Regions from separate parts of the Rhizobium sp. WSM1328 genome, predicted to be linked through region 1. Evidence: predicted binding sites of a transcription regulator. Region 1 holds the regulator's gene; each other region holds the start of a gene.
The links. The regulator LexA, encoded in region 1, represses DNA repair genes until DNA is damaged. The targets are predictions, from matches to a motif close to TGTTCNNNNTGTGTTCNG.
Positions count from the first base shown of each region.

Region 2: the regulator LexA is predicted to act here: its motif matches at 966-983, upstream of AC2444_RS35845 (ImuA family protein).
Region 3: the regulator LexA is predicted to act here: its motif matches at 1,273-1,290, upstream of AC2444_RS21320 (ImuA family protein).

Region 1 is NZ_CM172788.1:1,771,053-1,773,251, forward strand. Features, by position in the region: partial or broken gene AC2444_RS09140 (ComEC/Rec2 family competence protein) at 1-975, shown strand, start outside; gene lexA (transcriptional repressor LexA) at 956-1,675, opposite strand; gene AC2444_RS09150 (VOC family protein) at 1,874-2,199, shown strand, end outside.
Region 2 is NZ_JBYGKO010000005.1:302,825-305,023, reverse strand. Features, by position in the region: gene AC2444_RS35850 (Y-family DNA polymerase) at 1-240, opposite strand, end outside; gene AC2444_RS35845 (ImuA family protein) at 161-919, opposite strand; gene AC2444_RS35840 (DUF2231 domain-containing protein) at 1,437-1,874, shown strand; gene AC2444_RS35835 (PQQ-dependent sugar dehydrogenase) at 1,874-2,199, shown strand, end outside.
Region 3 is NZ_CM172788.1:4,299,499-4,301,697, forward strand. Features, by position in the region: gene AC2444_RS21315 (Y-family DNA polymerase) at 1-268, opposite strand, end outside; gene AC2444_RS21320 (ImuA family protein) at 309-1,253, opposite strand; gene AC2444_RS21325 (metallopeptidase family protein) at 1,415-1,852, shown strand; gene AC2444_RS21330 (DUF1737 domain-containing protein) at 1,957-2,163, opposite strand; gene AC2444_RS21335 (HpcH/HpaI aldolase/citrate lyase family protein) at 2,163-2,199, opposite strand, start outside.

The sequences.
Region 1 (2,199 bases):
ATCGAGCATTTTCATCGCCTGACCGCCTACGGCCTGCCGGCAAACCTCGCGACGATGCCGATCATCTCCTTCATCGTCATGCCGGCCGGCTTGCTGGCGATGCTGCTCATGCCTTTCGGTCTGGATGTTTTGCCCTGGAAGGTCGTCGGATTCGGCCTCGATCTGGTGATCGCGGTCGCAAAGACGGTGTCCGGCTGGGATGGCAATATCGACGTCGGCCGCTTGCCCGCCTGGTATTTCGCGGTCGCCGTGGCAGGCTTTCTGCTGCTGACGCTGCTCCGCACCCGGCTGCGCCATATCGGCACATCAATCATCGCGGTCGCAACGCTCATCCTGTTGCTTCTACCGGTTCCCCGGCCGCCGGATCTGGTGATTTCGGAGGATGGCAGTCTCGTCGCGGTGGTCGAAGCGGCAGCAATGGCTTCCAACCGTGAAAGACCACCGGATTTCATCTTCGACCAGTGGCAGAGAGCCCTGGTCCTGCCGAGACATGATCCGCCGAAGATGCTGGATGGTCCTGCTATCCCGCAGGTAGGAGAAGACCGCCGCGTCAAGCTTTCCCGCGATCAGCAGAACGAAGCGAGGACAGCGATGCGGGCGGCCGCAGCGGCCGGTGAAGCAAACCGCTTTTCCTGCGTCAAGAGGGCCTGGTGCGCATCAAGGCTTGGCAATGGTCGTGTGGTTGCTGTCATCGACAATGCCGCCTATCTCGGCCCGGCATGCGACGCGGCCGATATCATCGTGACGTCGGTCCGCCTGCGTTTCAACAGCTGCCGCTCAGGTGCGACGCTCTTCACCGGCGAGACGCTGCGCAGGACCGGATCCATCGAGTTGCGCTTCGCGGACGCCGGCCTGGAGGTGGCAACCGCATTTGACGCATTGTCGCGACCATGGATGCGCCATCGCGCCTTTGACTGGCGCAGCAACAGCTTTACCGAATCCGGCCTAACCGATGTCAGTGATAGCGGCGAATGAGGCCGACGAGTTTGCCCTGCACCTTAACACGGTCTGGTCCGAAAATCCGGGTCTCGTAAGCCGGGTTGGCCGCTTCCAGTGCGATCGAGGCGCCCTTGCGGCGGAAGCGCTTGAGTGTCGCTTCTTCGTCATCGACGAGTGCAACAACAATGTCGCCAGGACTTGCGGTGCTGCCATTGCGGATGATCACGGTGTCGCCGTCGAAGATGCCGGCGTCGATCATCGAATCGCCCTTGACCTCCAGGGCATAATGTTCACCGGAACCGAGCATGTCGGCCGGAACGGCGATGTCGTGGGTGTTGTTCTGGATCGCCGAGATCGGCACACCGGCGGCGATTCTGCCCATGACCGGCACGGAAACCGAGTTGCCGTTGTCGGCGACGGGTTTTGCGGGAGCAGGGGCGGCGACCGGCTGAGGTTTGCCCAGGCTGCCTTCGATGACGCTCGGCGAAAAGCCGCGCCGCGGCTGGATGCTGGGGCTGTAGGCCTCCGGAAGCTTGATGACCTCGAGCGCACGGGCGCGGTTCGGTAGGCGGCGAATGAAGCCTCTCTCCTCGAGCGCCGTAATCAGGCGATGAATCCCGGACTTCGAGGCGAGGTCCAGAGCATCCTTCATTTCGTCGAAAGATGGCGGAACGCCGGATTCCTTCATGCGCTCATGAATGAAAAGGAGAAGCTCCTGTTGTTTGCGCGTGAGCATCGACGTTGTGACCTCGTGATTGAAACAAATCCAGAACAGACACTATATGTTCCATATGTGTTCCGCAAGTAGCTAAATTTCCGTAAAACTTGGCGCCAACTCGTTGAGATTTTTATTTTCATTCGCCGGATTGGCACAGAAGTCTTGCGTTGAGGGAAGCGCTGTCGCACATCTCTTGCCGTGTCAGGGAGGGATATCATGAACGAGCACTCCGCCAAACCGCACCCGCTGGATCATGTCGTGCTGCCGGTCGTCAATATCGATCTGGCGCGCGAGAGGCTCGGCAAGCTCGGCTTCACCGTTGCCCCCGATGCGCGCCATCCCTTCGGAACGGAGAATGCCTGCGTCTTCTTTGCTGACAAGACCTATCTGGAGCCGCTCGGGATTGCGAGCGTCGAGGAGAGCGAGGCGTCGGCGCGCCAAGGCAATGTCTTCACCGCCCGCAATCAGGCTTTCCGCTTCCGCTGCGGCGCGGAGGGGCTTTCGGGGCTGGCTTTTGGCAGCAAGGATGCCGGCATCGATCA
Region 2 (2,199 bases), on a different replicon from region 1:
ATCGGCGGCCGGATCGGCGTCGATCATCCGCAGGCCCTGGAGGATCGCCTGCGCCCTGGCGGCCGGCATGCCGACGTGGAGTCCGGCCTTCCTGGCCGCGGCGTCGGCGGCCGAGACCCAGCGCTTGGATCCGCTCTTCGAAATGACGGCGATCGGCTGCTCAACGGGAATGGCGGGATCGGCCCGCCTGATCCTGTCGGTCGACAGATCGGGAAAAAATATCGATACGACCCTTGGCATCGCAGGCTCCTACTTCGAACTCGGCACACTCACCCGCTTTCACCCTCATCAGTTCCAAAAACCACCTCGCCCGCCCGACGCCTGGAACCGGCAGCTCCTCACTCGGAATGACGCTCACCCTCCAGCGCGTGGTCGCGGCCGTCGGCTGCCCGAAGTCGCTGGCCTCGGTCTGCCGTCGCCACCGCCGCACCGCGAGCGCCATCGTGCCGGTCTTCTCGGCGGCAAGTTGCAGCCGGCGCGACGCCGCCATCGGCAGGCGGACGATCTCGCCAATCACCGCGCCGAGCCCGCCGTACGAGAGGCCCGCCTCCATGTTGGCAAGGACGTCCTCTTCCTTGTCGGACTCGACGAAGACCACCCGGTTCGGATGCAGCCCCGCCTGCGCCAGGGCCGGGAAGAACAGATCGGGACGTGTCAGGCACCAGACGATCTTGCCTTTCGTACGCGCGGCAATGCCGGCCACGAACAGGGCGGCGGCCGCGCCATCGACGGTGCCGGCCCCGCCGCCAGCGCATTCGTGCAGCGCCCCATGGGCCAATCCGCCGCCCGGAAGCCGCCCGTCGATCTGGGCCACGCCGAAAGGCAAAACGCCTCGCCTGCGCCGACTGGCGCTTTCCAGGTGCGCTATCTGCTCGCGCAGACCGTCGAGGATAGCGATTGGGGCGACGGCTGAGTTCATGATCTCCTTTAACGGCAACCCGTTTTCAGCTTGAGTAACAGCAATATGTTCTGTATCTGTTCTCAAGACGTAAATGAGTCAACGCGCATATGACGCGCTGAAGTTGAGCACGAGTGCGACGCAGAAAAATCGACAGCGGATTCAATCGGATGATGAGGAAGGAATATTTTCGGAGGCGCCGAACGCCGCTTGTGGACGATGGAGTTCAGGCCAGACATTGCGCCATATCACGACCGGCAAACTGTTATTCTCGAACGGGACGCCTGGGCCGATTGGCTCGATCCGGCCTTCTCGGCCAAGTCGCTGATCGAGCCCTGCCGCCCGGCCCGCTCTCCATCGAACAAGTCGGCTGAGCTGCAACCCGGCTGGCTAAGGAGCACTTTCTTCTTCGCTCTCTGCTGGGGCCGACCATGCTCTTTCAGGCGGGCAGTTCGTGCAGCACGCACCGTAACGGAACCATATGCTCTCGCCGCGGGTTGGATAGGCATCTCCCAGCTCTCAGTTTCACGGAGCATCCATGGCTATATCTTCTACAAGCAATCGAGACTCGGCCGCCTATCCGCTTCAGTCGCTCTTTGTCCCGTTTCCCTTCGTCTGCTTCACGCTCGCGCTTGCGACCGATATCGCTTTCTGGCAGACCGGCAATCTGATGTGGCAGAATTTCTCTGCATGGTTGCTGTTCGCTGGGCTTATGTTGGGCTCGCTTGCGATTCTGGCCGGATTGATGGATCTGATGCGTCGCCGCACGCGCCCTTTACGGCCGCCGTTCCTGTCCGCCCTCCTCTATCTAATCATACTGAGCCTCGCCTTTGCCAACAACCTTATCCATGCCGGCGATGGATGGACGGCCGTCGTCCCATACGGACTGATGCTTTCGGCCGTCACCTTTGTCTTGTGCCTGGTGGCCGCGGCAATTTCCGCCCGCAAATATGCCAGACTGGCCTGGAGGATATGATGAAGAAGTCCCAGATTCTCGGCGCTTCGGTTCTGTCGATATCTGTCGGCGTCGGTCTTGCGGCTTACGCCCAGAGCGGAGATTTTGACATCTCTCAGCAGATCGGACCGAACCCCGTGCTCCCAGATCCAGCCCCTTCCCTGCTGCCTGATCTGAAGGTAGCGGAGGTCGTTGGCTGGAAGGATGGTGAGACGCCGGCCGCACCGAACGGTTTGACGGTCACTGCTTATGCCAAGGACCTCGCCAATCCAAGGACAGTCCACACCTTGCCGAACGGCGACGTACTGGTAGTTCAGGCGCGTGGCCCGTCAGGCGAACCGGCCTC
Region 3 (2,199 bases), 2.2 Mb from region 1:
ACAGCACATCCCGAAGAAGCGCCTTTTCACCGCCGAAAAGATGGGCGCAGCCGCTAATGTCGAGAAACAGGCCGTCCTTGCCGTCGAACGCCACCAGCGGCGTATAACGGTCGCACCAGTCGGCAATTGCCTCCAGCAACCGGCGGTCGACCGCCGGATCCTCTTCCGCGACCTCGAGCATGGGGTACATGGCGCGCGCTTCGGCAACGCCGAGCTCCTTCCTCAACCCCAGCCTCTCGGCCAACTCGTCCAGTGCCGTTAGCCGCATGGCATTGTTGAGCTTGCCGGAACAGACGATAGGCGGCGTCTCAGGACGCCCTTTCGAACGCCAGGAGAGCCCCCATCGCTTGCGGGCGATGCGGTCCGTTGGCAGATGCGGGAAGCTGAGCGCCAGAATGCGCTGACTGTTCGCCTGGAGGACGAACGAGGTTTGGTTCGGCGACAGGGAGAAATTCGCGTTCATGGGGATTCCACTCCAGAAGAAAGGAGAGCGGGGCCGGATTTCGGCTCTTCTCCAGCGTCAGACGGAAAATCGGATTGCCGATGCTGCCGGAAAGTGTCGATCCATCCGGCAACGACCGCAGAGCGGACGGGGCCGGTTCGACATGCAGACGGAAGGCCGCACTGCTTGCCTCCTCCGCCCCGGCCTGACGGACAAGAAAGAGCGGACGGCGGGCAGCATGCGCCCTGAGACTGAGCCTGCGGCTTTCGGTCAGGCCGAAATGGGCGGGATTGCCCCGGACTTCAAAGATGACGGCCGAGAAGGCAGCACTTTCCACCGCCACCTCCGCCAGCCAGAGCGCCTCGTCCAGCTTGCGCGGCGCGGCATGGAGAAACCGCTCCGGGCTCAGCCCGAAATCCCGAAGCCCGGGAGCATAGGGACGGCCGGCCTCCAGCGTGCCGACGGCATCGCCGATCCAGAGCAACGGCAGAAGGCGGCCGGCATCCGCCTCCTGTTTTTGCAGCCGCGCGGCAACAGCCATCGCCAGCCCGCTTGCAGCACCGGCATCGCGAGACAGAGCGGAACGGAATTCGGTGATCGCATCGAGCGGCAAGCCGCCTTCCAGGGCGCCGTCGAGCAACTCCACCCCAAACGCCAGGGGCGGCAGAATGCGCTCCTGGCGGGTCTTACGTCCTTCTGCCAGGGCTTCCCGCTCCGCTGCGGCAAGTGCCGGCGCGAGTCTTCCCTCCAGTCTGGCGATGGTTTCGCGGAGCGCAAAAAGCCGCTCGCGCGCCAGGGCGTGCTGCGCCATGGCGTTCTCCGATCCGTCTTGTTCCTGTTATGTTCTTATAGATTCCAGAGAGCTAATGAAGAGTCAACGGCCATTTTCTATGAAAATATTCCTGCCTTTGATTCCGCACTCGAAAATCGGCGATAAAGGTTCTATATGGGCCCGCAAAGGAAGGAATATTCATGGCCCGCATAGACCAGAGCGATGATTGGCGGGACCGCCATGCGCCGACGATCAGCGCCTTCGAGTCGCTGGCGATGGAGGCCTATAGCCATCTGCCGGATGAATTCCGCCAGCTGACGACCAACCTCACGATCGAGATCGAAGATTTCCCCGATGACGACGTTTTCGAGGACATGGCGCTGGAAACCCCTTTCGATCTGCTTGGCCTTTTCGAGGGCAGGGGCATTTCCGAACGTTTCACGGTGGAAACCGGCGAGATGCCGAACCGCATCCGCCTCTACCGCCGCCCCATCCTCGATTACTGGGCTGAGAACGACGAGACGCTCGGCGATATCATCACCCACGTCCTGATCCACGAAATCGGCCACCATTTCGGGCTGAGCGACGATGACATGGAGCGGATCGAGGCAAGCGCCGAGGAAGCAGCCGAGCGATAGAGCGCCGCGCGTCCAAGGACGCGCTAAGGACGCTCTATCACTTTCAATCACGCATAATCCTTTCCGAAAATCGATTACGATTTTCGGGGTTATGCGCTAAAACCTCACTGCTCGGAGAGTTTCATCTCAGGATCGTAATCCTTGCCTTCGACATGTTTGACGACGGCCTGGCCGCACTGCATCGCGCCGATTGCGGCATTGAAGGCATAGGTCGGGGAGCCCTCCAGCGACCAGCCCTTGTTGAGGGCGGCGGTGACCTTATGGCAGAAGGAAGCATCGTCAGGACCGGTCAGGAAGCGGTAGAGTTTCATCACATCGTCTTTCGTGCTGCAGCCTGGCGGGCTGCG